DNA from 2 places in the Ruminococcus sp. 1001713B170207_170306_F1 genome. Region 1 is predicted to be linked to the other one. Evidence: a T-box and tRNA genes for the amino acid it is inferred to sense, from the RefSeq annotation. Region 1 holds a T-box; the other holds one or more tRNA genes.

Region 1 (7,644 bases):
TACAAGTTAAAATGAGAAATTTCTCCCCATTTTAACCTGCCAGAAGCTCAGCCTCAGTGTGTGTTCTTTCATACACTCGTTCCAATTCGTTTGGCGACATATAGTTGCAATGGCTATGAATTCGTTTCGTATTGTAGAAAGCTTCCAGATATTCAAAAATCAACTGGTATGCCTGCTTATAGTCGCGAATTTTAAAGCGATTGAGCCATTCACGTTTGATAGTAGAATGAAAGGATTCAATGCATGCATTATCCCACGGAAAGCTTTCTTCGAATAACTGCGCTGCATATTTTCGGTTGCTTTTTTATATTCCTTTGCAACATATTGGCTGCCACGATCCGAATGGATAATTAATGGTTGATCGATATTTCGGCGAGCTTTGGCTTTGTTTATAGTATCAATCACGCAAGATACTTCCAGTGTTTCTGAAAGCGTCCAGGCTATGATTTTTCTGGAAAATAAATCCATAACACTGGTCAGATAGACAAATCCATCTATTGTCCAGATGTAGGTAATATCCGAACACCAGACTGCATTCGGACGATCAGGATTAAATTGCCCATCAAGGATATTTTGTAATTCAGTGCTGAAATCGGAATCTTTTGTGGTGATCGTCCATGGTTTGCTCCACTGAGCACGGATTCCCATTTGGCGCATATATGTACCAACGGTTCTTTCCGAAATGACTTCACCAGTTTTTCGAAGTTCTACAGTGATTTTCGGAGCACCGTAGTTCTGCTTGGAATCATCATAAATATCCTGTATTTTTGCTTTTACAGCTTTACGACGTTTTTCTGTATCAGAAGGTACGTGGTGGAGCCATGCAAGATATCCTGAGCGAGAGACACCTAAAAATTTCAACATTCCGGAGACGGAAACCCGGTGCCCAGCCTTTTTGGCAGCTTCCGTCTTCTCAGACACTTCAAGATAAATGGCTTCCGTCATTTTCCCAGAATGTTGATTGCTTTTTTTAACACATCAAGTGCATCTTGGGCATCACGTAATTCACGTCTGAGACGGGCAATTTCCTTCTGCTCATCAGATGCATAATTACCAGAACCATGAACAGGAATATCACCTGATTTCCGGAAGTCTTTCAGCCATTTTGTTAATGTGCTGTATCCGATGCCAAGATTTTCTGCACATCCACGTACCCCGAGATCTTTGTGATCCTGATATTACTGGACTGCATCAAGTTTAAATTGTTTGTCATGTTGCTTTGCCATATGAGATCCTCCTTCAGCATGCCTCTATTGTATCATGCTTATGTGTATTTGGAATTTCTCATTTTGGCTTGTACTATTTATATTCTAGCACCAGTTATCTCTAATCTGTATCTGTCGCCATCCCTTACAATATCGGAGAGCCGCAGGCTCAGAATATCAGATATTCTAAGCCCAAGATTTCCCTCTAAGACAACAACTAAAATGCGGGACACATTTTTTAAGGACAGATTTTCTTGCATTTAGGATTTTCAAAAAGGCAGCAGGACACGCAAAGGACACAGGAAATATAAAAAATCTGCAAAAGCAGCAAAAAAAGAGGGAACAGATGTCTCTATTCCCTCTTTTGATAATCCTTATTTTATGCGGCTTTCTTATTCTCCGAAATATCTCTTAAGAAGACCAGCGAATGCTTTTCCGTGTCTTGCCTCGTCTCTTGCCATTTCATGAACTGTATCATGGATTGCGTCAAGGTTAGCTGCTTTAGCACGTTTCGCAAGATCAGTCTTACCAGCTGTAGCGCCGTTCTCAGCTGCTACACGCATCTCAAGGTTCTTCTTGGTGCTGTCTGTAACAACTTCACCTAATAACTCAGCGAATTTAGCTGCGTGCTCTGCTTCCTCATAAGCAGCTTTCTCATAATACATACCAACTTCCGGATATCCTTCTCTGTGAGCAACACGTGCCATAGCAAGATACATACCAACCTCAGAGCACTCGCCCTCGAAGTTTGCTCTTAAATCAGCAAGGATGTCTTCGCTGACACCTTTAGCAACGCCCACAACATGCTCAGCTGCCCATGCCATTTCATCATCCTGTTTCGTAAATTTCTCAGCCGGAGCCTTGCAGATTGGACATACTTCCGGAGCTGTGTCACCTTCATGAACATAACCACATACACTACATACCCATTTAGCCATAATTAAATTCTCCTTTTCTTATATAAAATTTTTATTTAGTTTTTAATAATAGTAATTATTACTGTTTTATGGTAACATATTGTTTCTTGCTTGTCAAGAGTTATTGAAACTTTTTTCTAACAGGATCGAATGTTCACTTAAAGTTTGGTGCTGTGGCCATTGCTTGTCGAGCGGCTGTAATTCCCTACAGAATAGCTATGATCAGAAAATGAAAAATTTATTCAACTGATTAGTGAGACTCTTCCTTCAGGCATTCCTTGCAAATTCCGAAAAATCTTGCTTTATAATCGGAAATCTGACCATCCTTAAAGTCAGCTGCAATACTCTCAAGGCTTTTATCAATATGTTCGCTGAATACGTCCATCACTCTGCCGCAGCGGGTGCACATAAAGTGACAATGGGGAACGGTGCGGGCATCGAATCGGTCTGCTCCGCCAAAGCTGGAAAGCTTCTGTATTTCACCCAGATCAGCGAGAAGAGAGAGGTTTCGGTATACAGTTCCAAGGCTGATGTTTGGATAAATCTGCTTCATATTCTCATAAACAAAATCAGCGGTGGGATGGTCGGTTCTGCCAGTAAGAAACTCCTTAATAGATTCTCTCTGGCGGCTGTATTTCAATGTGGCCATCTGATTCCTCCTTTCTCTCAATAATAGTAATTGTTACTGATATTAATATACAAGATAATTGCAAATTTGTCAATAGTAATTTGGCTAAATTTACACTAAAATTATAAATATTGCATCGCTGTAAAATGATAAATTTGGGTTTACAAACCCATTAAAATGTGATACGCTCTTTTATATGAATTTATAAGCCAAACCCATAGAAAAAGAGAGTACATTTGCGTACCGCATTACAGAGAATCCCCCGGGAGATGAGCAGTTAAGAGTTGCTTTTCCAGGCTGAGAGGGGGTGTGTATGGAACAGATGGAAGATGGCTTTGGAGGGGCGCAGTTGAAGTAATTTAGGCTGCGACAGGAACGCCTGTTATAGCGTAAGGGTATGAAGGTACCCGGTGAGATTCCCGAAGATGGTTTTTCCATCTGTACCGTGAGGCGGGAATGAATAGAAGTGGTAACACGGGATAACTCGTCTTCTCAGTATATTTGAGAAGACGTTTTTTTATGTTGTGACAGGAAGGAGAAGTTTAACCAGCTCTTTTTGTTACACAGAAAAGGAGGAAATACAATGAGTAAACCAAAATATTACATCACCACAGCCATTGCCTATACATCCGGCAAGCCGCACATTGGCAATACCTACGAGGCGGTTCTGGCAGACGCCATTGCGCGTTATAAAAGACAGCAGGGCTACGACGTATTTTTCCAGACCGGAACTGACGAGCATGGCCAGAAGATTGAGCTGAAAGCAGAAGAAGCAGGTGTTACACCTAAGGAATTCGTTGATAACATATCCGGTCAGATCAAGAGCATCTGGGATCTGATGAACACATCCTATGACAAATTCATCCGTACCACAGATGAAGACCATGAGAAACAGGTTCAGAAGATTTTCAAGAAAATGTATGCAAAAGGGGACATCTACAAGGGAGAGTACGAGGGAATGTACTGTACTCCATGTGAGTCCTTCTTCACAGAATCCCAGCTTGTAGATGGAAAATGTCCGGACTGCGGACGCCCATGCGTACCAGCCAAAGAAGAGGCTTATTTCTTCAAAATGAGCAAATACGCAGACCGTCTGATTGAGCACATTAAGACACATCCGGAATTCATTCAGCCGGAATCCCGTAAGAACGAGATGATGAACAACTTCCTTCTTCCGGGACTTCAGGATCTGTGCGTATCCAGAACTTCTTTCAAATGGGGAATTCCGGTAGACTTTGATCCGAAGCATGTTGTATATGTATGGCTGGATGCCCTGACCAACTATATTACCGGAATCGGTTATGATTGCGATGGAGACAATTCTGAACTGTTTAACAAGATGTGGCCTGCCGACCTTCATCTTATTGGAAAAGATATCATCCGTTTCCATACTATTTACTGGCCAATCTTCCTGATGTCACTGGATCTGCCTCTTCCGAAGCAGGTATTCGGTCATCCGTGGCTTCTCCAGGGCGATGGAAAAATGAGCAAATCCAAAGGAAACGTTATCTACGCAGACGAGCTGGTTGATTTCTTCGGCGTTGATGCTGTCCGTTATTTCGTACTTCATGAAATGCCGTTTGACAACGATGGTGTGATCACCTGGGAGCTGATGGTAGAGCGTATGAATTCCGAGCTGGCAAATACTCTTGGAAACCTGGTAAACCGTACCATCTCCATGTCAAACAAATACTTTGGCGGCGTGGTAGAGAATAAAGGCGTAACAGAACCTGTTGACGATGATCTGAAGAGCTTCATTCTTTCTGTTCCTGCAAAGGTTGATGCAAAGATGGAGAAACTTCGTGTAGCAGATGCCATCACAGAAGTGTTCACTATTTTCAAACGCTGCAACAAATATATTGATGAGACAATGCCATGGGCACTTGCAAAGGATGAGTCCAAACAGGATCGTCTTGCAACCGTTCTTTACAATCTGGTTGAGGGCATTTGCATTGGAACCACTCTTCTTGAGTCCTTTATGCCGGACACAACAAAGAGAATCCTTGGTCAGTTAAATGCTTCTGAGAGAACTCTTGAGGATCTGAAGACATTTGGACTGTATCCGTCAGGAAACAAGGTAACAGACAAACCGGAGATCCTTTTTGCCCGTATGGACATCAAAGAAGTTATGGAAAAAGTAAACGAGCTTCATCCACCGAAAGAAGAGCCGAAGGAAGAAAAGCCAGAGGAGAAGGTTGTAGATATTGAGGCGAAGCCGGAGATCACATTTGATGATTTCGCAAAGCTTCAGTTCCAGGTTGGTGAGGTTATTGCCTGTGAGGCGGTGAAGAAATCCAAGAAGCTTCTTTGCTCCCAGGTTAAGATTGGAAGCCAGGTTCGCCAGATCGTATCTGGAATCAAGGCTTACTATACACCAGAGGAAATGGTTGGCAAAAAGGTTATGGTAGTAACCAACTTAAAACCAGCGAAACTTGCAGGAATTCTTAGTGAGGGAATGATTCTCTGCGCAGAGGATGCTGAGGGAAATGTATGCGTAGTCAGCCCTGAAAAAAATATGCCGACAGGATCTGAAATCTGCTGATTTTGACCGGAAGCGTCCATCTGATATAGCCGGAATATAATACAATAGGTTAATATTGTTATAAAAAGGGACGAATTATGTGTAATAAACTAAGCCATTTTGATAAAAATGGTAATGCTGTTATGGTGGATGTCTCGGATAAACCGATTACCCACAGAACTGCAATTGCAACAGGTTCTATCCAGGTTGGAGCAGAAATCATGGAGCATCTTACTGCAGGCACTGTGGCAAAGGGAGACGTTCTTGGCGTTGCCAGAGTTGCCGGGATCATGTCTGTGAAGCACACCTCGGATCTGGTACCTATGTGCCATCCTTTGCCGGTTACCAAATGTACCATTGATTTCGAAATTGAAAAAGAAAATGAAATTATCCGCACTTTTTGCACTGTGAAGACAGACGGTAAAACCGGTGTGGAAATGGAAGCCCTTACAGGTGTGCAGGTGACTCTTCTTACAATTTATGATATGTGCAAGGCAATCGACAAGCATATGGTGATGACGGATATTCACCTGGTAGAGAAAACTGGTGGTAAGAGTGGAGATTTTTTATTCAAAGAAATAAAAACGAAGGGGGGAGAAAAATGAAACGAGTAGCAATTATCACATCCAGTGATATGGGATTTCAGGGCAAGCGGGAAGATTTAAGCGGTCCGGCAATTAAGGAAATTGCAGAAAGAGAAGGCTATCAGGTAGTATCTATGGATATTCTTCCGGATGACCGTGCCATGCTTTCCAGACGAATGGCGGAAATCGCAGATGAGAATCAGGCAGAACTGATTTTGACTACTGGTGGAACTGGCTTTTCCCCGCGGGATATTATGCCGGAGGCTACCGAAGATATCATAGAACGTAAGGTCCCTGGAATCCCGGAAGCCATCCGCGCCTACAGCATGACGATCACAAAACGCGCCATGCTCAGCCGCGCTACAGCCGGAATCCGAAAAAAGACTCTGATTATTAATCTTCCAGGCAGTCCGAAAGCAGTAAAGGAGAGTCTGGAATACATTATTGGAGCTCTTGGCCATGGTATTGAGATTATGGCCGGGGAAGCTGGAAATTGTGCAAGGCAGTAAATATTCATAAATTTTATAGTAAATGAGAATCCCCTCCACTATGCAGCAGTTGCTTTTGTGGAGGGGATTCTCAGTTTGGGAGCTGACGAAGACTGCTTATGGCTGCTCTTTCATAGTTTTAAAATACTGGCTTGTTACAACCAGAGAGTTGTGCACCATATCTTCCAGTGCCTGATCTGTAAAATATGCGGCGTGAGGCAGCATAAGTACATTAGGCATAGAGTTTAAGATTGCCATTTCGTGATGTATAATCATCTGATTTTTGTGATCTCGGTAATAAATATTCCGGTCTCCATCAATTACATCAAGACCTGCTCCTGCAATATGGCCGCTTTCAAGTGCTTGAATAAGTGCTGTTGAATCAATGACGGAACTCCGGGCAGTATTTATTAGTGTAGGTTTTTCGCTGAGAAGCTTAAGGTCTATATTGTAATTCTGGTAATACTTCTCAAAAACAGGAAGTTCTTCCGGTTCAACAGTATATGAGATCATTTTCATCTGGCTTTTCATTTTCCGTCACTGTCCTTTGCTCTATGATATCAGCATTTATTCCTGCTATGGATGCAGTGAACCAGTAAACATGTCCGCTTTTTATAAACTTATAAAGTGATGTGAAGCCGCCGAGAAGACAGGAACACTGGTTTGTTCCTGCAATCAGATGCACCGGGAATCCAGTGAGCATAAAGGTGGGAAGGGTGAGGAGACCTCCGCCTCCGGATACGGCATCAATGATTCCTGCAAAAAAGAAGGATATGCTTATTATTACAAATGTAGATAAATGTAGTTCCATAGGCGCCTCCCAATAACGAGTATAAAAAAAGCCAGCGCATATCTGCACCGGCTTCTTTGCTGATTTGTTTTTCACATTATCGGTCGAATCTTCTGAATTGTCAAGTATTTTTTTACTGTTTTTGAAATTGTATTTAAAATAGTTTGATGTTCGTTCCATTCACAGTAACACTGAAATAGAACTTTCATAAAGCGGTTTATAACACTTTACTGGTATGATTTTTGTATGCTATAATTGTTGTATCTCAAAGAAAAATGAGGCAGAAAAATGATATTTGATACACATGCACATTATGATGATGAGGCATTTGACGAAGACAGAGATCAGCTCCTTTCTTCCATGAAAGACGGGGGAGTGGGCTGTATTGTAAATGTGTGCGCGTCCGTCGGGGGATTTGGCGGGACCTTGGAATTGATAAAAGCGTATCCTTTTGTGTATGGCGCAGTGGGGGTTCATCCCGACGATGCAGGAATTATGACACAGGATACTC
Region 2 (7,644 bases), on a different contig from region 1:
CAGTATGTCCGGAACCTTTAATGACATTGATGTTCCGCCTACACTGGTATCCTTCGCTGTAGACGTTGCTAAGCTTCAGGATGTGATCACACCAGAGCTGAAGAAGGCTGGAAACAAGCTGGTATGGCTTCGTGCTCCGAAAGATCAGTACGATTTACCAGACTATGCAGCAATTATGGATCAGTACGAGAAATTACACAATGACATGCAGGCAGGCAAAGTGGTTTCCGCTTATGCACTTGACCGTCACGGTATTGCGGCAGCTGTCAGCAAGATGGCATTTGGAAATGCAATGGGTGTGAAGATTGAGCATAACCTGGATCCAAGAGACTTCTTTGCACCAGGCTTCGGCGATCTGGTTCTGGAAGTTCCGGCTGAAAAGGTTGGTCAGCTTTCCATTACTTACACAGTAATCGGTGAAGTAACAGATAATGGTAAATTCTCATATGGAAATGCTGAGCTCACAGTAGATGAGGCTTACAAGGCATGGACAGGCACTCTGGAGAAGGTCTTTAAGACAACCTCTGGTGAAGAAAACGATGGACCAGTTGCCATGGCTGTAAAGACAGCAGATCCGGAAGCAACCTATGAGAATGGTATTTATAATACAAAGAATATTTATGTCTGCAAGCATAAAGTAGCAAAACCTCGCGTATTCATTCCTGTATTCCCAGGAACAAACTGTGAGTACGACAGTACAAAGGCATTCGAGAGAGCCGGAGCTGAGGTTGACGTTAAGGTATTTAAGAACTTAAGTGCAGAGGATATCCGTGATTCTGTGGAAATCTTTGAGAAATCCATTGATCAGGCACAGATGATCATGTTCCCAGGCGGCTTCTCCGCTGGTGATGAGCCGGATGGTTCTGCGAAATTCTTTGCAACTGCTTTTCAGAATGCAAAGATCAAAGAGGCAGTTATGAAGCTGTTAAATGAGAGAGATGGTCTTGCACTTGGTATCTGTAACGGATTCCAGGCGCTGATCAAGCTGGGACTTGTTCCATACGGCGAGATCTGCGGACAGAAAGAGGATTCTCCTACACTTACCTATAACACCATCGGACGTCATATTTCCAAGATGGTTTACACAAAGGTTGTAAGCAACAAGTCTCCATGGCTGCAGAAGGCCACACTTGGCGGTGTATACTGCAACCCGGCTTCCCACGGTGAGGGACGCTTCGTAGCAAACGATGAATGGCTTGCTAAGCTCCTTGCAAACGGTCAGGTGGCTACCCAGTACGTAAATCCAAATGGAGAGCTGGATCAGTCCGAAGAATCCAATATCAACGGATCTACATACAATATCGAGGGTATCACAAGCCCGGATGGACGTGTTCTCGGTAAGATGGCTCATAGCGAGCGTCGCGACAATGGCGTTGCAATCAACATCTATGGACAGCAGGATATTCAGATCTTTGAGTCCGGTGTTGAGTATTTTAAATAAGTAAATAGGATTATGGGAGCTGGCATTTGTAAGCGTAGAAATTACAAATGCCAGCTTTTTCTATTATGGATGAAATATTCTCCCTGCCTTTTCCATCTAATGTATGTAAAAGGAAATACAGCAACATATTTCGTGTACTGCAGAACACAAAAAGGAGCGAAAAACCTTATGGAAAATTTGGTGAAAAAGGCAAAATCCGGAGATTCCGGTGCATTTGCACAGCTCATCCGGATGAATACCCAGAGCATGTATAAAGTAGCCTGGGCCTATCTGAAGAATGACGAAGATGTGGCAGATGCCATACAGGAAACGATTTTAAAGTGTTATGAGAAGCTTTCCACTTTAAAAAAGGATTCTTACTTCAAAACCTGGATGATTCGGATTCTGATCAATAACTGCAATGAAATGCTTCGGCATAAAGGCCGTGTTTTTCCTACGATGGAAATGGAAGAGGGAATCTTCGAGGAATCAGGCTATGTAGATTGTGAGTGGAAGGAAATCCTGGCATCCCTGGAAGAGAAGTACCAGGTGGTGATGCTTTTGTATTACAGCAAATCCCTTAGTGTAAAGGAAATTGCCGCTCTTCTGGAAATCAGCCAGAATACAGTGCTTACAAGGCTCTCCAGAGCCAGAAAACAGCTTCGTGCAGAGTATGAAGGAGGATATATTCATGGATGATAAATTGTTTGATGTTTTTTCAGAAGAAACAGAAGTGCCGGAATGTGTGCGCAGGCGTGTAGATGAGACATTGGAAATGATAGAGAATTCGGCAGAGTCCGATAGAGGGTATCAGAAAGAAGAAAAAACGGGAAAAGTAATAAATGGCACTGACAGAATGGGAAAAATTGGTACACGGAAAAACTGGAAGCGCAGTTTAATCCTGACATTTGCGGCAGTGATGGCATTTGGTGCCACTGTTTTTGCAGCAGAGAAGTATATAGGAATTTCCGGCTTTTTCCAGGAAGCTGGAAATAAGATGCCGGAAGAAGCCGAGGGGCTGATTGAAAAAGATCCGGTGCAGCAGGAAGAGGGTGATTCCATTCTCACTTACACTGTGAAGGAAGCTCTTTGCGATAAGAACAGTGTCCAGGTGGTGGTGGAAGTCACAGCGAAAGAAAGAGGTAAGTATCTTCTGGCAGGACAAGATGCCATGAATGAGGATCCTGTAAGAAATCTTGGAATTGAAAGTGACAAGACAATAGGAGAATATGCTGCGGAAAAAGGGCTGATCATTGTAAAGACAGGAGTCAGCTTTGATTTCAATTCGGATCTTGGAATTGAAACAGCAGTGGTAGATTATCGAAATCTGGAAGACGATGTAGTAGATTTCTATTCTTCCGCAGTAAAGACAAAGGAGAGCAAGGATCTTACCGTTTCCTGCATTGGAACAGCCACGCTTCCGGATGCTAAGTGCGTTGATGATGTGATGCGTACAAACATTACTTTCCAGCTGGAAGATAAGAGCCAGGGAAAAAGCGTGACTTATGTGCCTGTGGATGGTGAAGGGATAACCGCAGATGGAAAAGTAAAGATCCTGTCCGCAGATATAGAAGAAACAGAAGTGGGCGATTACGTCACAATCCATTGCATCTTCTTAGAAGAGTGCGACAGTATTTCCCTTGACGTAATGGATCTGAATGGAAATCTGTGGCAGCTTTCCGACCTTGGCGGTGGTTCAGAGGTGGCAGAGGTTGGAAAAGAAGCCACCTTCCAGAGAAGCTATCAGAAAACGGACCTTGCCGACGAAATCGGAATACGGGGATATGACTATGAAACGAATACCACGTATGAGCCGGTAAAAATGAAGCTTAAGAAATAGAATAATCGAAAAAAGTCCCCATTCACTGTTTTTTGCAATTAAAACAGTGGGATGGGGACTTATTTGATTTGTTAAATTAAGATTATCCGAACTTTCGCATATTGCTCAGATCGGAAAAATCAATCATTTTGATTTCTTCAATGTTGCCGGTTGAGCCCATTGGGCAAACGGCGTAGTTTCGCGTCTCATTTCCTATAGTAAGCTTTACCACATAATGCCATATGGACCATGATGGAGAGCCAACCGGATAATCACCAAAGCAATAATGAATATCATCAAATCCACCGACTAATTCAGCGAACTCACCGAGAACTGACGGTGATGTGCTAGAGTTCCAACGGTAAGTTACAAAAAATGGCTCATTGGGATCTGCTGCCAGATCGACTGTATGATCGTTATATCTGGTTAAATATTTAAAGCGGCCTGGTTCTCTGAGGTAGGCACTTATAGCGTCCATCTTTTCAAAAGGAGTCATATCAGCAGTTGTAGTTTTGTTAATAATGTCAATCAGCCATGCGTTTTCTGCCTGATCATAATCCAGAACATTTAATGTCACTGTATTTGCAACCGTATAACCTGATAATGAATATTCCCTGAATTCTACAGTGTAGGTTCCTGCTTCGAAAAATTTCACGTATTTGATATAACCGCCTTTTACTTTCTTTAATGAAGTAGTTTCTGAGTCATTGTTTTCTAAAGGAATATCATCAAAGAAACGAGATGAACCACTTCTGTATGCGCTGGTCCGCGAGTCATTTCCATTAAAAATCAAGGAAAAAGAGTTCGGATCCGGATTGTCTGTCTTTATAAAAAGAGGTTTGAGACAATCGGTGTAAATATCTGCCTTCTGTTTGTCCAGACCGTAAATTTCATATGTATATTTAGCTGGTGCATTTTCTTTTTGGTCGTGTGCAGGCAGATCAGCTTTGGGAATCGGTGTGGGTGTAGGAACCGGTGTGGATGTAGGCGTTGGTGTAGGTGTAGGGGTTGCACTTTGGTGGGTACTGTTTGTCTCTCTGTTTGTTGTGCAATGGCCTGTAGAAGACCATTTGGAATAGTATTTTTTTCCTTTAACGGTCATGTAAGTGCGGGTTTGCATATAATATGTAGTCCCGGCACGGAGGCCATTGAGAAAAATTGTGTTGTTTTTGTTACCTTTGACTGTTATAGTTTTTGCATTTTTTAGTTTTGAATTAGTGGCATAGCGCAGCTGGTAACCACTGGTCTGGGAGGTTTGTCTTTTTACTACTACAGTTGCAGCTGCTGTTTTTGCATAGATATTCATTATCTGGGCTTTCGGCGGTAAAATAACAAACTGTTTTTTAGCAGTGCCGGTATAAGTGCCTTTTCCAATAATCTGAACCGTGTAAGTTCCTACTTTTTTGCAGCCTTTAGAGTACTTTACAATATAGTTTTTCTTTTCCTTCAAGACTTTTCCTTTATAAGTTACTCTTACTTTTGGACGCTGTACCTTTTTATTATAAGTGAGCTTTGTGGCTGATAATTTAATCCTGGTATTTTTCACATTTACCCTTGCTGCGGCAAATACCTGGCTTGAACTGCAAAACAGAAGCAGTAAAATGATGAGGCAGAGGTGAATCTGCCGGTGTAGATGATGATTTTTTTTCATGGCTTTTTACTCCTTTTATATGATAAGTTTATTGGGTTTTGTAAAAATATAACTATTTATGACCAGACCGTAGCAGCCATTTCTGGTCAATCTTTTTTACCTCATCATCTGCAAACCGGATATGCAGTCTGACGGAATTGGACAGTTGTACGATTTCCTCTACAGTACCTTCCCCAAATTTGGGATGAGTTACCACATCGTTTACCTGGAATTTTATTTCGCTATGTTTGGCGCTTTTGTAGGCCTGTTCACGGCGGTAGGTGTCCCGGATGGGAACTGTCTTGTCGTGAATAGGATTTTTCAGAGCTTTGTCATAATTGTGCTTCAGAAGGCTTTCTCCGATTCTGTAATAAGGAGTAGGCGCGGCGCCCACAAGAGAACAGCAGTATTTCCAGGCGCTCCCGTGCTTCCCGGCCTGCCAGTTGTACTGCGCCGGTATTTTCATATTGTATTGCATATAATGGGCGTATTCGTGCTTATAAAGATCCAGGCGATCCTCTTTGGAAAGAGGCTTCTTTACGGCATAACCAATAAACAGAAGGGAAAAATAGAAGCTTTCTTTTTCGTGGGCAGAAGCCGGGGTATAAGAGCCAAGTACAGCTTCATCGTAACCAAAGCGGATAGGTACAGAAGCCCCCCGAAGACCAAATTTGCGGTCAAGAGTCTGGAACAAAGCGCGGATCTGAGCTTCGTGGATGGTAGCTTCATTATCAAGAAGTTTACGGATAGATGGGTCAATATTCATGCAGTTACTCCTTTAAAAATTATTAACTGGAAAAAATACATGCCAAGTTTTATGGCGTTTGACTTGAAAACTCCCACTGACAGATCGCGAAGCGACTGCGTTCATGAGCAAGTAGCGAAGCGGACATTCCAGGTCCGCTTCGCTGATAGATAAAAAAAATAGATGCTGCAATCTGCAACATCTATAATAGCGAGAGGGGGATTCGAACCCTCGACACCGCGGGTATGAACCGCGTGCTCTAGCCAACTGAGCTATCTCGCCATATTCAATTAAAAACTTTTGCTGAAAAGTCTGTGCGTATAAAAGACTATCAGCAAAGTAGCGAGAGGGGGATTCGAACCCTCGACACCGCGGGTATGAACCGCGTGCTCTAGCCAACTGAGCTATCTCGCCATATTCAATTAAAAACTTTTGCTGAAAAGTCTGTGCGTATAAAAGACTATCAGCAAAGTAGCGAGAGGGGGATTCGAACCCTCGACACCGCGGGTATGAACCGCGTGCTCTAGCCAACTGAGCTATCTCGCCATATTCATTTCATAAGTATGGGGCCTACAGGGCTCGAACCTGTGACCCTCTGCTTGTAAGGCAGATGCTCTCCCAGCTGAGCTAAGACCCCATATACAAACTGTGAAGTATCTTCTCTTCCGCAGCTCGCTTTGCTATTATACTATTAACTGTCGCAAATTGTCAACAACTTTTTTTAATTTTTTCAAAAAAATTTAGAATTATATTTTTTTACTATTTTATTGGAAAAAAAGAAAACTAGAGCCTGTTTGCAAAATCTCCCGCAAAGTGGGGCGTGCAGATTGCAGAAAGCCTTTCTCAAACAAGCTCTGGAAACAGAAATTTTTATTTTGGGTCCTTATTTGCAAAAAGCGGAAAACAATTTGGCAAGTAAGGTTCTTTCCAAAATGAGAATTGGTGTTATACTGAGTCTGTAAACAAGAAGAGCAAACAAAAGCATACCGGATACCTGTAAGAAGAAAAAGAACGGACGCAGCGTATTCGTATGGTCTCATAAGAAAGGGCTCACAAACACGCCTTGAGACCATAATTGCGATCAGCTGACAATTGTTTTTCCTATTAGGAAACGTCAGTTGGCGATACGAAAAATAGAAGAGGAGAAGATGGTATGAAGATTTTAGATTCCAAATTTATGAAGGGCTTTATCAAAATGGCGGACGATGGTTTCCAGCAGGGCTGGCATGAGAGAAACGGTGGAAACTTAAGCTATCGTCTGAAAGCAGAAGAAGTAGAAATGATCCGTCCCCGTCTGAATGCACCAGGCGAGTGGCAGCCTATCGGCACAGAGGTGCCGGGACTTGCAGGAGAGTTTTTCCTGGTAACCGGAAGCGGCAAATATTTCAGAAACATAGCAGTTGACCCGGAAGCCTGTCTTGCAATCATTGAACTGGATGATAAAGGTGTTAATTACAGGATCCGCTGGGGACTGGTAGAAGGCGGCCGCCCAACCAGCGAGCTTCCAACCCACCTTATGAATCATGAGGTAAAAAAGAAGCTTACAAACGGCAGACATCGTGTTATTTATCACGCGCATACAACCAACACCATCGCATTAACCTTTGTCCTTCCATTGGATGACAAAGTATTTACAAGAGAGCTTTGGGAGTCTGCAACAGAATGCCCGGTTGTTTTTCCAGACGGTGTAGGTGTTGTAGGCTGGATGGTACCAGGCGGAAGAGAAATTGCAGTAAAAACAGCTGAGTTGATGAAGAAATATGATGTTGTTATCTGGGCACATCATGGAATGTTTTGCTCCGGCGAGGACTTTGATCTGACCTTTGGGCTTCTCCATACAGTAGAGAAATCAGCGGAAATTCTGGTGAAGGTAATGTCCATGGCACCGCGTAAGCTTCAGACCATTACCCCTGACGATTTCCGTGCAGTAGCCAAAGACTTTCATGTTACTTTACCGGAAGAATTTCTTTATGAAAAAGAGCAGTAAGTAAATTAATATAATGAATGTGAGATCTGTCTGTGATGAGAAA

The links. The T-box of region 1 lies ahead of metG (methionine--tRNA ligase). A T-box ahead of a tRNA ligase gene usually reads a tRNA of that ligase, here a tRNA-Met.
Region 2: it encodes a tRNA-Met, which carries the amino acid that the T-box ahead of metG (methionine--tRNA ligase) is inferred to sense. The anticodon was not compared.

The regions. Positions count from the first base shown of each region.
Region 1 is NZ_JADPEX010000028.1:8,801-16,444, reverse strand. It holds gene I4V84_RS15565 (IS3 family transposase) at 160-945, opposite strand; gene I4V84_RS15560 (NADH peroxidase) at 1,598-2,143, opposite strand; gene I4V84_RS15555 (transcriptional repressor) at 2,373-2,771, opposite strand; T-box leader at 2,960-3,245, shown strand; gene metG (methionine--tRNA ligase) at 3,334-5,292, shown strand; gene moaC (cyclic pyranopterin monophosphate synthase MoaC) at 5,370-5,876, shown strand; gene I4V84_RS15540 (MogA/MoaB family molybdenum cofactor biosynthesis protein) at 5,873-6,364, shown strand; gene I4V84_RS15535 (NAD(P)-dependent oxidoreductase) at 6,461-6,862, opposite strand; gene I4V84_RS15530 (sulfite exporter TauE/SafE family protein) at 6,837-7,154, opposite strand; gene I4V84_RS15525 (TatD family hydrolase) at 7,422-7,644, shown strand, end outside.
Region 2 is NZ_JADPEX010000027.1:57,995-65,638, forward strand. It holds gene I4V84_RS15440 (phosphoribosylformylglycinamidine synthase) at 1-1,441, shown strand, start outside; gene I4V84_RS15445 (sigma-70 family RNA polymerase sigma factor) at 1,610-2,119, shown strand; gene I4V84_RS15450 (hypothetical protein) at 2,112-3,260, shown strand; gene I4V84_RS15455 (hypothetical protein) at 3,343-4,890, opposite strand; gene I4V84_RS15460 (hypothetical protein) at 4,943-5,635, opposite strand; tRNA gene I4V84_RS15465 (tRNA-Met) at 5,823-5,896, opposite strand; tRNA gene I4V84_RS15470 (tRNA-Met) at 5,955-6,028, opposite strand; tRNA gene I4V84_RS15475 (tRNA-Met) at 6,087-6,160, opposite strand; tRNA gene I4V84_RS15480 (tRNA-Val) at 6,179-6,251, opposite strand; gene rhaD (rhamnulose-1-phosphate aldolase) at 6,768-7,601, shown strand.